4 regions of the Ochrobactrum sp. PL_is501 genome follow, and region 4 is predicted to be linked to each of the others. Evidence: predicted binding sites of a transcription regulator. Region 4 holds the regulator's gene; each other region holds the start of a gene.
What was found. The regulator PhoB, encoded in region 4, activates phosphate uptake and scavenging genes when phosphate is short. The targets are predictions, from matches to a motif close to TGTCATNNANCTGTCAT.

Region 1 (4,128 bases), on a different contig from region 4:
AAATCATTATTTGATCATCATGCATCTTGCGCCCCGCGCATGGATGCGGATTCATGGGCATCTCAACGCTGCATCATTTACAGGCGGGCAAACGTGAATTCGGAAATCTTTGGATATGCACCGGACGGGCAGGCGGTTCACCGGCTCACTATCTCCAACGGCCCGCTGACGGCCAAGATCATAAGCTGGGGCGCGGCCATTCAGGATTTGCGCATGGAAGGCCACGCAGCCCCGCTTGTGATCGGTTATCGCGACTTTGCCGATTATCCGGCGCATTCGCCGCATCTGGGGGCGATTGCAGGCCGTTCGGCCAACCGCATCCGCAATGCCCGGTTTGAACTGGACGGAACGACCTATGAGGTGGAGCCGAATTTTCAGGATCGCCATAACCTGCATGGCGGCAGCAAGGGATTGGGCAATCGTGTCTGGACGATAACCGCGACAGGCCCGGATTTCGTGACGCTTGCAACGGTGGCCGCGGATGGCGAAATGGGCTTTCCCGGCAATCTGAATGTAAGCTGCACCTACATGCTCAACGAGGAGGGAGCGCTGATCGTGCGGCTGGAGGCTGTGACCGACAAGCCGACTGTCTGCAACCTGCTGCATCACAGCTACTTCAATCTCGATGACGGCGGCGAGGGCGATATTCTCGACCACCAGCTTAAAATCGAGGCAGATGCCTATATGCCGGTCGACGAGGCTCTCATTCCGGACGGACGCGTTCTGCCGGTCAAAGGGACGCCATATGATTTCAGGGAGTTTCGCCCGATTCGCTTCGAGGAGAACGGCCATCAGGTCCAATATGACAGCAATTTCTGCCTCGCGGCGGCGCGGGGACCATTGCGTCCATGTGCGTCGGTGAAGGGCGCGCGTTCCGGCATTCGCCTCGATATTTCAACGACAGAGCCGGGTGTTCAGTTCTATGCTGGCAATACGATGGCCAATGATTGCATAGGCCTCACGGGCAAACCCTACGGAAAACATGCAGGATTCTGCCTGGAGCCGCAGATATGGCCCGGATCGCTGGAATATCCGTATTTCCCGCAGGCAATATTGCGTCCGGGCGAGATTTACGCCCAGACCAGCCATTTCAGCTTCTCACGCGACACGCTTTAAGTTTTTGTTTTCACGCATGTTTTTCTCCCCAAACCGGGGCCCACGTTGGGGAGACATGCTTTGATCAATCAGCAAAAGCGGCGCGTGCGGTTTCCATTGGAGCAAGCGCGCCGCGTATCTCGACCACGCGGGCCGCAACCAAGTGCGCCTTGCGGGCTGCTTCCACGGGAGAAAGCCCGTTCAGGCGCGCAGCGAGATAGGCGCCGTTGAAACTGTCGCCTGCGCCCGTCGTGTCGACAGCTTGCGCAACGACGGATGGCACCAGCACTCTTTCACCGTCGGCGACAAGCAGGGCCGGTTCCGTGCCATCCTTGACGACGATTTCCTTTACGCCAAGTGCGGCAAGGCGGTCAGCGCAGGCGCTGGCATCCTTGTCGCCGAACAGCGCCTGTTCGTCCGGGAAGGTGGGCAGGGCAATATCGGCGATGCGCATTGCTTCGCTGATGATATCCTGTGCGGCCTTGCGGTCCGGCCATAGCTGGTGCCGGAAATTCGGGTCGAAGGCAATGCGCGAACCGGCGGCGCGGCATTGGCGCAGGACATCGAAAAACGTGTCGCGATGCTCGGGCAGGATGATGGCGACCGAAATGCCGGAAAAATAGATGATGTCGCGGCCGGTCAGGCTCTTTTCCAGCGCGTCGCGGTCACTGGCCAGACGCCTTGCAGCAGCGTCGCTGCGCCAATAGGTGAAGGAGCGCTCGGCACCGGTGAGCGTGATGGCGTAAAGGCCGGGATGCAGCCCGTCGATGATCGGGCTATGGGCTATACCGATACCGTTGGAGGTCAGGAACACACGTTGTTTCTGGGAAAAACTGTCCTGGCCGAACGCGGTTACATATTCGACGGGATAGGATTTTTCCATCAGCGCCCGCATGTACCACGCAGTGTTGAGCGTATCGCCCGCAAACCCCATGCGCCACTGGTCGCCTTCGTTGCCCGAAAGCTCGATCATGCATTCGCCGATAGATGCAAATCCGCCCATGTCAGTCTCCTCGCTTGAAACGGGGCTAACGCCTATACTAATTTTCGCCCATGTAAAATCGGTTTGTCGGCATTTCGTCAGCAGTGTCATGTGACCTTTATCGACTTGCCACATTCATTGTGTAAGCATCCGCCGACCGCATCGCCCTTAGAATCGGGAAATGCTCTCGTTGATATTTTGGAGTTCCGCTGACGCCGTGTCGCGAACCTCGCCTAAGGATTTGACATGCGTTATGCGATTTATTTCACGCCGCCATCCAATGATGCGCTTTTGAAGGTTGCCGCGAACTGGCTCGGGCGCAATGCGTTCAGCGGCGAGCCGGTCAAGATGCCTGCGATTCGCTCGCTTGCGACCGATGAAATCGTCCGGCTGACCGAAGAGCCGCGCCGCTACGGTTTTCATGCGACGATGAAGGCTCCGTTTCGTCTGGATGAGCAACACGCCGAAAACGACCTGCTTTCGGCCTTGATGCATTTCGCCTCGTCGGCGTCGCCCGTCATCATTCCGCGTCTCAAGCTGCACGCAATCGGGCCGTTCTTCGCGCTTGTGCCGGAAGAGCCGGTTGCCGAATTGAACCAGCTCGCCAATGATGTCGTCGTTGCTTTCGACCGGTTTCGCGCCCCGCTCAACGAGGCGGAAATTGCGAAGCGACGGCCGGAGCGCCTCAGCGAGGCACAGCGGCACAATATCGAGCGCTGGGGCTATCCTTATGTTTTTGAGGAGTTCCGCTTTCATATGACGCTGACCGGCCCGGTGGAAGAGAAAGACCGCGCCCGCGTGGAGCGAACGCTGGACGACTTCTTCACGCCGCTGCTGGGCGATGCCGTGGAGGTTGCGAACCTCGCTTTGTTCGTGGAACCTGAGAAAGGTGCTCCTTTCGAGATACATTCGCTGCATCCTCTGACCGGCGGCAAGGTTACATCGGCCCGGGCCTCACGAGCGGTTGGGAGGCCGTAACCGATGGGAAATGAAACGGTTTTGCGCAACGCCCGCATCGTGCTTGCCGACGATGTCGTGCTCGGTTCCCTGAAGCTCGTGGATGGCAAGATTGCCGATATCTCTACCGGCGCATCAAGCCTCGGCGAGGATATGGAAGGCGATTTCCTGACGCCCGGACTGGTAGAGCTGCACACGGATCATCTCGAAGGGCACTATGCTCCGCGTCCAAAAGTGCGCTGGAACCCGATTGCCGCCGTGCAGGCGCATGACGCCCAGATTGCCGCCTCCGGGATCACCACTGTTTTCGACGCATTGCGCATCGGCTTCGATGACGATGCCGAGACAGGTATCGACGATATGCGCAAGCTTTCTTCGGCGATTGCCGAGGGCCGCGCGGCTGGCCGCTTGCGCGCCGACCATTTCCTGCATTTGCGTTGTGAGGTTTCGGCACCCGACTGCCTTCCGGCCTTTGAAAAATTCGGCGCTCAGCCGCTGGTCAGGCTGGTATCCCTGATGGACCATGCGCCGGGACAGCGTCAGTTTACGGATATCGAGACCTACAAGACCTATTTCATCCGCAAGCTGAAATTCTCGGAAGAAGAGTTCAGGCTCTATTGCGAGCGGCGTATCGGGCAATCGCAGCAATATTCAGCGCCAACGCGCAAGGCGATTGCTGACCTCTGCCACCAGCGCGGCGTTATTCTGGCAAGCCATGATGACGCGACGGTGGACCATGTGGCGGAAGCGCAGGCGCAGGGAATAAAGGTTGCGGAATTTCCCACGACACACACGGCTGCGAAGGCGTCAAAGGAGTCCGGAATGTCGGTTCTCATGGGCGCGCCAAATGTCGTGCGCGGCGGTTCGCATTCGGGAAATGTCTCCGCGCGCGAACTGGCCGAAGCTGGAAATCTCGACATTATTTCGTCGGACTACATCCCGGCCAGCATGATGCAATCAGCGTTTTTCCTCGCGGATGTCGTCCCGAATATCTCACTGCCGCAAGCCATTCGGCTGGTTTCGGCCAACCCTGCCAAAGCGGTAGGGCTGGATGATCGCGGCGAGATCGTTGCGGGCAAGCGGGCCGATCTGGT
Region 2 (4,128 bases), on a different contig from region 4:
ACGGTTTTGACGCGCTCGACCGTTCCCTTGTCCCAGTCGAATTTGACATTGTGCAGCATCAGCATGGCATCGGGCGAATTGAGCTTGGAGCCGAAACCATTGTCGGACAGCGACCAGAAGCTGCCGTCTTCCATGGTCTTGATACCCGAAAAGCCCTGTACCGGCTGACCGTCGAACGGCACCGAAAGGCCGGTCTTGCGCACACCGTCCTTGCCTTCCACCGTGCCGATGCCCTCAGCGCGCTTGCGGTCGGCGGTGGTGAACTTGCCCGAGGTCTTCAGATGCTCAGCCGCATCCTCCGGCGCAGCGATGATGGTGTTCGCCGGCAGGATGGCATGGGCCTTGAGCGTGGCCGGAAAAGCCTTTTCTTCAGCGGAGGCCGGAAGCGCCAATGCGACGGCACCGGCAAGCATGGTCGAGGCGACAAGACGCGATATCATGATAAGTCCCCGTTGGAATTCAAATACAGGGATGCAATTAGGCTGGCTTTGTATCGCTGGCTTGACGCTTCCATGAAGCTTTGACGAAGGCCCCCGGCTTTCACCGGGGGCCGACTGCCTTATAAAGTTACTACACAGCGATCTTGCCGCCGCCCTGTTTGGTGATTGCCACTACGGCAGGCCGCACCGGCATATCGTCCTTGAAGTCCGGCCAGCGGGTGGACAGGTCTTCATAATAGGACGGACGGCCATGACCGTCCCAGTCCTCGCCGCCATCGCCCGGATGCTGCACGGCGACAAAGGCCGTCTTATCGTCGGGTGCGAACAGCGGACCGCACATTTCCGCCCCCACCGGCACGCGGTAGAACAGTTTCGAGGTCGCGCGCGCATCGCCTTCCGTGTCGACCGCCCAAAGCCCGTCGGTACGGCCTGTATCCTTGTTGCTGTTGCCATCGGTTGCGACCCACAGCCGGCCAGCGCTGTCGACGGCGGCATTGTCCGGCATGCCGAACCAGCCATTGCGCGTCGTATCGGTGGAGAAGCTGGCACCGACTTCGGCGACCGAAGGATCGCCGCATTTCAGCAGCACTTCCCATTTTCCGGTCGTGGCGGCAAAATCCTGCCCGTCTTCCTCGATCTCGATGATATGGCCGAAGGCGTTCTTGGCGCGCGGATTGGCGGCATCCACCTGATCGTCCTTGCGCTTGGTATTGTTGGTGAGCATGACATAGACGCGGCCATTCACCGGGTTCGGTTGCACGTCTTCCGGACGGTCCATCTTGGTAGCGCCAAGAAGATCACCAGCGCGCCGCGTTTCGATCAGCACATCAGCCTGGCTCTTGAAACCGTTCTGTTCGGTCAGCGGACCCTCACCGAACACCAGCGGCATCCACTCCACCTTGCCGTCCTCATGGAATTTGGCCACGTGCAGCGTGCCTTCATCCAGCAGGTCCATATTGGCGGCGCGATCATCCGGGTTGAACTTGCCCGCCGTCACGAACTTGTAGACATAATCGAAGCGTTCGTCGTCGCCGAGATAAAAGACCACGCGCCCATCCTTGCTGACGATGGATTCCGCGCCCTCATGCTTGAACCGGCCAAGCGCGGTGCGCTTCTTCGGCACGGAATTCGGGTCGGACACATCAACCTCGACAATCCAGCCGAAGCGGTTCGGCTCGTTCGGCTCCTTGGAAACGTCGAAACGGTCGTAGAAACGGCCCCATTCATACGAACCTTCGGGAATGCCCATGCGCTTGTAATTGGCCGCTTCCGCGTGACCTTCCGGCAGTTCACCGATGAAATAGCCGTGGATATTTTCCTCGGCCATGATGTAGGTGCCCCATGGGGTGACGCCGCCCGCACAATTGTTGATCGTGCCGAAAACCCTGGTGCCGGACGGATCGGCATTGGTCTTGACGCGGTCGTGACCCGCGACCGGGCCGCTCAGCACCATCTCGGTATTGGAGGTGATGCGGCGGTTTTTCGCGCCATCGAGCACCGGCTGCCATTTGCCGTCCTGCTTGCGGATTTCGACAATCGTGCCGCCATGGGCAGCCATTTCGATATCCACCTGTTCCTTCGAGAGCGGAGCCTGCTCCACCTTGCCGTCGACGATCTTGACGAGGCCGGGGAACATCAGGTGCGGATTGGTATATTCATGGTTGACGACCAGAAGCCCGTGTTCGGGCGATCCGTCGATGGCGATATAGCCGACATAATCATTATTATAGCCGAACTGGCGCGCCTGCGCCTCGGCTGACTGTTTGGTCGGGACGAATTCCGGCGCATCGGCGAAAAGCCTGTCGCCCCAGCGCAAAAGCACATCGGCATCATAGCCTTCCGCGACATGGTGATGGGCGTCCACGCCAGCCTCGACTTCCTTGAAGGAAAAGGCCGAACCGGACGCGGCGCGCGCATCGCCTGCACTCATCAGCGCGAGCGGGCTGACGGTTGCCGCAATGGCCGAGACAGCGAGCGATCCGCGCAGAAAGCCGCGGCGGGAAAAGCGGCGGCTGATGATTTCGCCCATTGTGGGATTATCGGACGGATTGCGCGGATCGGCATCGGCTTCTTCCAACTGGCTGGTCTTGAACAGACTTTGCTGGGAAAGAGTATCGGACATTGCTGGCTCCCTATCGAACAGTGAAGCTGCAGACTAGAAGCACTTGATGACAGCCGGACGACATTATCCCGACAGTTGCATTCCTCGTGATGCCGAAAAATTCCTGATCGGGCGATAGAATAATTTTGCGGGCAAATGCGCTTTCCAATAAAACCCTCCCTATTTCTTCCATTGAGGGGTTGGCGATGACCGACATGACGGCTGCACGGCGCAATATTATTATCCTGACAATTGCACAGGCTCTCGGCGCTTCCAGCCCGCCTATCGTGATTTCGCTCGGCGGTCTGGTGGGGCAGAAACTTTCCTCCGATCCGGCGCTTGTCACGCTGCCCGTCAGCCTGTTCAATCTCGGCCTTGCGCTGGGCACCTTGCCTGCCGCTTTCTTCATGCGCCAGTTCGGACGCCGCAATGCCTATATGCTGGGCGCGCTTGTCGGCGTTTCGGCGGGCCTGATTGCCGCCGCAGGCATTTTCGCAGCCTCCTTCCTCATTTTCTGTCTCGGCACGCTGACCGCCGGTTTCTATGCCGCCTATGTCCAGAGCTATCGCTTTGCCGCCACCGATGCGGCAACGGGCGACATGAAGGCGCGCGCCATATCATGGGTCATGGTGGGCGGGCTTGTCGCGGCCATTGTCGGGCCGCAGCTCGTCATCTGGACACGCGACAGCATTCCCGACGCGATGTTTGCGGGCAGTTTCCTCAGCCAGGCAGTTCTGGGTCTTCTCGCCCTCCCCGTCCTTTTCATGCTGCGCGCGCCCAAAATCAGGAAAGACCCGAACGCTGTCCATGATACAGGCCGACCGCTTGGCGAAATCCTGCGTTCGCCGCGCTTCATGCTTTCCGTGGCCGCCGGTGTCTGTTCCTATGCGCTGATGACTTTCGTGATGACGGCAGCGCCCATCGCCATGGTTGGCCACGGCCATTCCGTCGATCATGCGGCCCTTGGCATCCAGTGGCATGTGCTGGCCATGTTTGGCCCCAGCTTCTTCACCGGAAAGCTCATCACCCGTTTCGGCAAGGAAAAGATAACGGCGCTCGGGCTGGTGCTGATCGCCTTTTCCGCCATCATCGCGCTCGGCGGTTTCGACGTCGGCCATTTCTGGGGAGCGCTGATCTTTCTCGGCATCGGCTGGAATTTCGGTTTCATCGGCGCCACCGCCATGGTGACGGACTGCCACACCCCGGCTGAACGCGGCAAGGCTCAAGGCGCCAATGATTTCATCATGTTCGGCACTGTGGCCTGCGCTTCCTTCTTCGCCGGGTCGCTGCTGCATTCCTCCGGGTGGGAAACCATCAACTGGCTGGTCTTCCCGATTGTTGCGCTTGTTCTGGTGCCGCTTATCCTGCGCCTGAAGCCGAAAGGCGCTGTCGCAGAAGCCTGATCGATCAAAAGCCCTGCTCTTTCATCCAGAGCCTGCCGCCTTCGGACACTGCATCATAAACAGCACCACCGAGGGCGGCACCTATATCCGTGTGCAAGCCTGCATAGGATGCGCCCGGCTCCCCTTGCGGCGCGGAAACCGCAATGCAATCCGTGCCGGTACCCGTTGCTGCCCTGCCGCCAAT
Region 3 (4,128 bases), on a different contig from region 4:
CCTCGTCGGTCTCATCGCCTTTCTCGTCGCCCCATCCAGCGGTCCTGTCATCATTACAATGACCGGCTGTTATGGCGCACTCGCCTATGCCCTCTATCCCGTTGCCGTCGCCCATGCGAACGATCACGCGACGTCGGAAAGCTTCGTGAAAGTATCAAGTGGGCTTTTGCTGCTTTACGGCTTCGGCACAATGCTCGGGCCGTTGCTGGCAGCCGCCGCCATGGATATTTTCTGGCCGTCCGGCCTCTTCGCCATCACCATGCTGGCGCATATTTCCATCACCGGCTATGCATTGTTCCGGTCACGCAAGCGCGCATCCGTCCCGAAAGAAGAGAAAGACCAGTTCAAGAGCATGCCTTCCGAGCGCAGTGCAACGCCGGAAGCGCTCAATCTTGATCCGAGAGCCGAGACGGATGGCTAAAGCAATTCTCCCAAAAGTGGGAACCGCCTTCGCGGGGAAATCAGTCCACTGGACTGATTTCTGATCCCGCCACGATGGGATCAAGACATACGTGAAAACAAAAGCTTAAAGCCTGTCGTATGAACGTGATAAAATGCGATACGCTTTAAGTTGCGTTGGGCGCGGCGGCGTTGTGATCAATTTTCTTTTAAATAATTGAATCAATATGTTCGGCGGCTGTGTCACAGCCGCCAAGACCGCATTTTTGTGTCTATGGCTTGAGACGCCGTATCGAACCGCGAACAAAGCGCGGCTGTTCCCATTAGTGACGGGTTACCTGAGATCTCAATTTTTCAATCTGCTCCTTAAGCATAAGCTTCTTGCGCTTCAGAGATGCAACATGCAGATCATCCATTGCCGGTGACGCAATGGCTTCGGAAATTTCCTGTTCCAGAGCGCCGTGCTTCTTTTCAAGCGTGGCAAGATGGGACTCAATAGCCATCATCAGATCTCCTTTGGTTGATTTCCCTGGTTTGCGGAGCAACCTGGACCTTGCTTGCCCGCTGCCCCGCCATTCAGCCTGCATGAACGCCCGGTACACCTCCTGTATTCCGGGCCAGACACACAGTCCCGGCTGCCAAGACGCGGTATTTTTGTCGCCTTCGACAGCCGCATCCATGACAGAACCATGACAGTTTGGCACGAGTTTGGTGCAAAGTCGATTTTGTCGTGGTAGCATTTTCCTGACGCGAAAAATGTGATAAGGGCTTCGCCTGAAACGGGCTGATGCCGCGCCTTTTTAGGGTTCGGTGCGGCCCGTAAAACTATTCAACGAAACGGGGTTCGCATGTCCGATCAGGAACAGGCCGAAATCAGATTGGCCGTCGCGCGTCTGAAACAGGAACACGCGGATTTCGATGCGGCTATCAACGCCATGATAGCAACGGGCTGCGACCAGTTGCGCGTCCAGCGCATGAAGAAGAAAAAACTCGCAATCAAGGACAAGTTGCAGGAGATGGAAGATCAGGTCATCCCCGACATCATCGCCTGAACGCTGAAAACGATACATGAGAGAGCCGGGGTCCGCCCGGCTTTGTCGTTTTGACACCACGAATGAAAACCGGAGCAGAAAGATCAATGAGCGTTACTGCCGACGTCGCCATCATCATGGGAAGCCAGTCCGACTGGGAGACCATGCGCCATGCAGCAGACACACTGGAGGCGCTCGGCATTTCCTTCGATGCCCGGATCGTTTCCGCGCACCGCACCCCTGACCGGCTCGTCGCTTTCGCCAAGGGCGCGAAAGCTGAAGGGTTTAAGGTCGTTATCGCCGGTGCGGGTGGCGCAGCCCACCTGCCCGGTATGGCCGCGGCCATGACCCCACTCCCGGTTTTCGGCGTTCCCGTTCAGTCCAAGGCGCTTTCAGGCCAGGATTCGCTTCTCTCCATCGTGCAGATGCCAGCAGGCATTCCTGTCGGCACGCTGGCCATCGGTCGCGCCGGTGCGGTCAATGCCGCCCTCCTCGCCGCAGCCGTTCTGGCGCTTTACGATGAAGCGCTTGCAGCCCGCCTCGACGAGTGGCGCAAAGCGCAAACGGAAAGCGTGGCTGAGCGCCCTTCCAACGAGGCCTGACATGAAAAATTCTCCACTTCAGCCTGGTGCAACCATCGGCATTATCGGCGGCGGCCAGCTCGGCAGAATGCTGGCCATGGCCGCAGCGCGTCTTGGCTTTCAAACCGTGATTCTGGAGCCGCAGGCCGATTGCCCCGCAGCACAGGTCGCCAATCGCCAGATCGTCGCAGCCTATGATGATCCGAAAGCGCTTGCGGAACTTGCCGCTGCGTCCGATGTCATCACCTATGAATTTGAAAACGTGCCGGTCAGCGCCGCCGACAGGCTGGCCGAAACCGCGCTGGTTCTGCCACCGCCAGCCGCGCTGGAAGTCTCGCAGGATCGCTTTACGGAAAAGCAGTTCCTCAATGAAAGCGATATCGAGACAGCCCCATGGCGCCTCGTGGACGATGAAGAGACCCTGATCGCAGCCTTGGGCGCATTGGGCGAACGCGGCATCCTCAAGACGCGGCGCCTGGGCTATGACGGCAAGGGACAGGTCCGCCTGACCTCGCTCGACGAGAACGATGCCCACAAGGCGATTCTTGCCATCAATCGCGCCCCCGCAATCCTCGAAGGCTTCGTCGATTTCGAGCGGGAAGTCTCGGTCATCGCAGCGCGTGATCGCAGCGGCAACGTCGCCATTTTCGATATTGCCGAAAACGTGCACAAGGACGGCATTCTTGCAACTTCAACCGTACCGGCTGCCATTTCCGACAGCACGGCGGAATCTGCCCGCAAGGCCGCAGCAAAGCTTCTGAACGCACTGGATTATGTCGGCGTGCTGGGGCTTGAATTCTTCGTCCTGAAGGACGGCACGCTTCTGGCAAACGAATTTGCCCCGCGTGTCCACAACTCAGGCCACTGGACGGAAGCGGCCTGCGCCATTTCGCAGTTCGAACAGCATATCCGCGCCGTCGCCGGGTTGCCTTTGGGCAATACCGACCGGCATTCGGATTGCGTGATGGAAAACCTGATCGGTGACGACATCGAGAAGGTACCCGCGATTCTCTCTGAAAAGGATGCGGTGCTGCATCTTTACGGCAAAAAGGAAGCGCGCCCGGGCCGTAAAATGGGTCATGTGACGCGCATTCACCCCCGCCACAAATAATGTTCATCGGGAATCCTCCCGATTCCCGATGAATCTTCGACTGCCTGCCAAGAATTTCAGCGCCAGCCCCCTGAATCTGCGGCTCAGCAGTTGACATTTGCCTGAAACCTTGTGTATTTCGGCCAACCCTTCGGGCATCTAACAGTGCCTGTAATCAATTGGCGCCTGAGGCGCCTGTTTTTATGAAGCCCCGCGGCATCTGCACGTCAACGGGCCAACAAGACCGGTGATTGACATGAAGATCAAGAACTCGCTTAAAGCGCTTAAGGGCCGTCATCGCGACTGCCAGCTGGTCCGCCGCAAGGGCCGCGTTTACATCATCAACAAGACCGCCCCGCGCTACAAGGCTCGTCAGGGCTAATCTTATTTTTGATTTTGCATTTGACGTTTCGCTGCGCATGATAAAATCTATGCGCATGCGGAACGTTTTTGCATTTCTGGTTTCTTCTTCTTTGTTCGCATCGCCTGCTGCGATTGTTCCATCGGCTTATGCCGAAGTAGCACCCGGCAAAGTGCCGCTCACGGCACCGCTGACGCCGGTTCAGACCGGCCCCGACAGTGAACAGAAGCCTGCCTCGAAACCAGCTGCGGATGCAGCCCAGACACCTGAAGAGCGTCTCGACAAGCTCTTTGCCGATCTTCGCCGCACGACGGACGAAGCCAAGGCGCGGCGCATTGCTTCACAGATCAATACGCTGTGGTCGCAGTCTGGCAGCGCCACAGTCGATCTCCTGATGCAATGGGCGAACACCGCGATGCTGGAGCGGCGCTATCCGTCGGCAATCGATTTCCTCAATGAAGCAATCGCACTCGACCCGGAATATGCGGAAGCATGGAACCGCCGCGCTACGGTCTATTTCCTGCAAAAAGACTATGCTCATGCCATGTACGACATCAATCGTACGCTGGAGTTGGAACCCCGCCATTATGGCGCGCTGACCGGCATGGCAGCCATATTGCGCCTGCGCGGCCTCAAGGAACAGGCCTTGAAAGCCTATGAACAAGC
Region 4 (4,128 bases):
TCGCAAGCTATGAACCTGATGACTGAACGATCTCTCGAGAAAGCCGTAGGAGAAAAAATGAACGCCAACGCCAGTTCCATAAAGATGCGGGGCGACAAGGTCTGCGTGTTTTATGGCGAGAAGCAGGCTCTGTTCGACGTCGATCTGGAAATCCAGGAAAAGATGGTCACAGCGCTGATTGGTCCCTCCGGTTGCGGCAAGTCTACCTTCCTGCGTTCGCTCAACCGCATGAATGATACGATCGAAGGCTGCAAGGTCGGTGGCAAGATCACGCTCGACAACGAGGACATTTACGATCCGAAGATCGACGTCGTTGAACTGCGGGCCCGCGTCGGCATGGTGTTCCAGAAGCCGAATCCGTTCCCGAAATCGATTTATGAGAACGTCGCTTACGGCCCGCGCATCCACGGTCTTGCCCGCACCAAGGCTGATCTGGAGGAAATCGTCGTGACGAGCCTGCAGAAGGCCAGCCTGTTCGAAGAAGTGAAGGACCGCCTGCACGATGCGGGCACCGGCCTTTCAGGCGGCCAGCAGCAGCGCCTTTGCATTGCGCGCGCGATTGCGGTCAGCCCGGAAGTCATCCTCATGGACGAACCGTGCTCGGCGCTCGACCCGATCGCAACCGCGAAGGTGGAAGAGCTGATCGATGAACTGCGCCAGAACTATACGATCGTGATCGTCACGCACTCGATGCAGCAGGCCGCGCGCGTTTCGCAACGCACGGCCATGTTCCACCTTGGCAATCTGGTCGAAGTGGGCGACACGGAAACCATGTTCACCGCGCCGACCGAAAAGCGCACGCAGGACTACATCACCGGACGCTTCGGCTGATCCGGAACTGCGTTTCAACAGACAGTGCGGCTTCCCCGCAATTTTTATTACGAGGTCTACTATGCCGTCTCAGCATACCGTTCGTTCCTACGACGAGGAATTGAAGTTTCTCTCCCATAAGATCGCCGAGATGGGCGGACATGCGGAACGTATGGTCGAGCAGTCGGTCGCCGCAATCGTCAATGCGGACAATGCGCTCGCGCAGCGTGTCATCTCTGACGATCTCATTCTCGACGCCAGCGAGCGCGAGATCGACGACAAGGCCGTCATGATTATCGCCAAGCGCCAGCCCATGGCCGTGGACCTGCGCGAGATCATCGGCTCGATCCGCATCTCCGCCGATCTGGAGCGCGTGGGCGACCTCGGCAAGAACATTGCCAAGCGTGTTGCCGCCGTTTCGGAATCACGCCAGCCGGTAAAGCTCTATCGCGGTCTGGAAACGCTGGCCGAACTGGCGCTGACCCAGCTGAAGGACGTTCTCGACGCCTATGCGTCGCGTTCGGTGCAGCAGATCAATGTCGTTCGCGACCGCGACGACGAAATTGACGCCATGTACACGTCGCTGTTCCGCGAACTCTTGACTTACATGATGGAAGATCCGCGCAATATTTCCGCCTGCACGCATCTTCTGTTCTGCGCGAAGAATATCGAGCGCATCGGCGATCACGCGACCAATATCGCGGAGACTGTTTATTACATCGTGACCGGCCTGCAAATGCCGGCTGAGCGACCCAAGGAAGACCTGAGCCACGGTATTGTCGTGGATGAGGCGCGTAAACCCTGAACTGCAACCGGCCGGACTTTGGTCCGGCGGCTGAGAATGTATGAATAGCGCGGCGGCACGCGGTCGATTGGGGGGATTGTATCCACCGCCCGCCGAATTTGGATAGGGAAATACTGGATGTCACAGGCACCCAAAATCGCTGTGGTGGAAGACGAAGAGGCGCTGAGCGTTCTGCTTCGCTACAATCTTGAGGCAGAGGGCTATCAGGTCGATACGATGCTGCGCGGCGACGAGGCCGAAATCGCCTTGCGCGAGAATGTGCCGGATCTGCTCATTCTGGACTGGATGCTGCCGGGCGTATCGGGCATTGAGCTTTGCCGTCGCCTGCGCCAGTGGCCGGAAACCGAGCGCCTGCCGATCATCATGCTGACGGCGCGTGGCGAGGAGAGTGAACGCGTCCGCGGTTTAAGCGTCGGCGCCGACGATTATGTCGTAAAGCCATTTTCAACGCCGGAGCTTCTGGCCCGCGTCAAAGCAATGCTGCGCCGCTCCAATCCGAGCATCCTGTCTCACGTGCTGAAAGTGGGCGATCTTGTTCTGGACCGTCAGCAGCATCGGGTTTACCGCAAGGAAAAGGAAGTTCGTCTTGGACCGACGGAATTCCGGCTGCTCGAATATTTCATGATGTCGCCCGGCCGTGTCTTCTCGCGCAGCCAGCTTCTGGATGGCGTTTGGGGTCCCGATATCTATGTGGATGATCGCACCGTGGACGTCCATGTCGGGCGGCTTCGCAAGGCAATCAATGTCGGTCGTGCGCTTGATCCGATCCGGACCGTTCGCGGCGCCGGTTATTCTTTCGGTTGATCGACACCGTTTCGAAACTCTCAAATACAGCTCTTGATCGGCCCGTCATGTTCATCGTGGCGGGCCGTTTCACGGGTGATAGGCCCTGGGCAATGCTGACCCGATTCGCATCAGCCGGGTCAAAACCCGCGCCAATTAGGCGTTTTCACGCGATGTTACAAATATGTTTCCAAAGTTGACGGCAACCAACGGAACCCACGAAAAACCCAATTTTTGCAGGTCATTTGAAGCAGCATGAATGTGGTCGGGAAAACTATCCAAGCAAACACGAATTAAGGCAGCGATATGGCGTGTATTGCGAGAATTTGAATCGCATTAAATCAATATCTTATCTGAATTCGTAATTCTCGTTAATAAATTATTAATATATTTAAATGGCTTGTAGGCATATTCGCACTCTCGATTCGGGATTCATTTGAGGCTGTCTGGTCGCCTCCTGCATCGTTGGGATTTGACGCTTCGCCTTTTTTTGGCCTAAAAATTCCAAAACCTTGAATTCGATTGAGCGACAGTAGGATGAGCGATTTTGATCTTCGTCCTCTTTGACTTGCACCGCAGTCAGACGTTCCCGCGCATCGTTTCGGATGTGTCTGCCTGAACGTATGACTGGATCAGTTAAGGGTCCTAACATGAGACTGAGCCATTGACGCGCGCCGCGAAGTGGAAATTGCCCGTTCTTATCGGGCTGGTGGTTGCGCCTTTCGTGGTGACCGGCTGCACGACGACCGGGACTTCGGGAAAAGCCAATTCGGAAAAGACGGCGGCAAGCCACGTCAAATCCGTCAATGGCGTGAAGACCTACACCTACACCGCGCGTGACAAGGAATGTCTTGAACGCGCGATGTTCTTCGAATCCAACCGTTCGAGTCCCGACGGGCTTCTGGCTGTCGGCACGGTCGTCATGAATCGTCTCGCATCGGGCCGTTATCCTGATACGATTTGCGGTGTGGTCGGTCAGAAGAACCAGTTCGCACCCGGTGTTCTCACCCGCAAGATGAATTCCAAGGCGCTGCCTGATGTTCAGGCAACTGCCGATGCAGTCTTGAAGGGGCAGCGTCATCCGAAGCTCAAGAACGCCATGTTCTTCCATACGGCGGGCCTGAAGTTCCCCTACAACAACATGCACTATGTGCTCGTCGCTGGCGGCAATTCCTTCTATGAGAAGCGCAATCGCGACGGCTCGCTCCAGAATCCGGTTCCGCAGGAACCATACAATCTTGCGCTCGCCTATTCGCCGCAATCGCCTTCCGTTCCTCAAGATCCATCCTATGACGTGACCCTGCCGCAGACGGGCCCGGTTCCGGACGCAGCACCGACAGTTCAGGTGGCGCTCGCAGAGGCTTCCCAGGCTCAAAGCGCGGAACAGAACGGCGGCGCCGGTCCGCAGGTCCGCGGTGATCGCCTGGCGCGTCATCGCGGTGTCCCTGCAACTCAGCAGGAGAACCCCATGCAAATGGCCTCCTATCAGCCGCAATTCGATACGACCGCTCCGCAGCCGACGTCGCTCGGCTATGGTCCGGCAAGCCAGAAGCAGGCTGACGCCATCGGCGCGCTTCTCCTGTCTCAGGACAGGCCGGAAGCGCCGCTATAAAAAGCTGATCTGCACTTGATCAATCAGAACGCCGGTCCTGTTTGCTTCAGGCCGGCGTTTTGATTTGACCAAGAGTCGCCGTTTTCGGCACAAGGCGTCAGGGCCGGTATATCGGGCG

Region 1: the regulator PhoB is predicted to act here: its motif matches at 2,183-2,199, upstream of AC0TOF_RS06290 (DUF1045 domain-containing protein).
Region 2: the regulator PhoB is predicted to act here: its motif matches at 2,609-2,625, upstream of AC0TOF_RS07855 (PhoX family protein).
Region 3: the regulator PhoB is predicted to act here: its motif matches at 1,078-1,094, upstream of AC0TOF_RS04440 (DUF465 domain-containing protein).

The regions. Positions count from the first base shown of each region.
Region 1 covers NZ_JBVPGR010000031.1:105,629-109,756, reverse strand. The annotation lists gene AC0TOF_RS06300 (aldose epimerase family protein) at 94-1,116, shown strand; gene AC0TOF_RS06295 (sugar kinase) at 1,181-2,098, opposite strand; gene AC0TOF_RS06290 (DUF1045 domain-containing protein) at 2,324-3,055, shown strand; gene AC0TOF_RS06285 (alpha-D-ribose 1-methylphosphonate 5-triphosphate diphosphatase) at 3,059-4,128, shown strand, end outside.
Region 2 covers NZ_JBVPGR010000032.1:176,929-181,056, reverse strand. The annotation lists gene AC0TOF_RS07860 (esterase-like activity of phytase family protein) at 1-440, opposite strand, end outside; gene AC0TOF_RS07855 (PhoX family protein) at 571-2,562, opposite strand; gene AC0TOF_RS07850 (MFS transporter) at 2,748-3,944, shown strand; gene AC0TOF_RS07845 (adenosylcobinamide amidohydrolase) at 3,949-4,128, opposite strand, start outside.
Region 3 covers NZ_JBVPGR010000029.1:99,142-103,269, forward strand. The annotation lists gene AC0TOF_RS04430 (MFS transporter) at 1-421, shown strand, start outside; gene AC0TOF_RS04435 (YdcH family protein) at 723-905, opposite strand; gene AC0TOF_RS04440 (DUF465 domain-containing protein) at 1,248-1,451, shown strand; gene purE (5-(carboxyamino)imidazole ribonucleotide mutase) at 1,538-2,032, shown strand; gene AC0TOF_RS04450 (5-(carboxyamino)imidazole ribonucleotide synthase) at 2,034-3,122, shown strand; gene ykgO (type B 50S ribosomal protein L36) at 3,358-3,483, shown strand; gene AC0TOF_RS04460 (tetratricopeptide repeat protein) at 3,521-4,128, shown strand, end outside.
Region 4 covers NZ_JBVPGR010000030.1:140,013-144,140, reverse strand. The annotation lists gene pstB (phosphate ABC transporter ATP-binding protein PstB) at 58-831, shown strand; gene phoU (phosphate signaling complex protein PhoU) at 893-1,615, shown strand; gene phoB (phosphate regulon transcriptional regulator PhoB) at 1,733-2,419, shown strand; gene AC0TOF_RS05650 (cell wall hydrolase) at 3,063-4,010, shown strand; gene AC0TOF_RS05645 (hypothetical protein) at 4,108-4,128, opposite strand, start outside.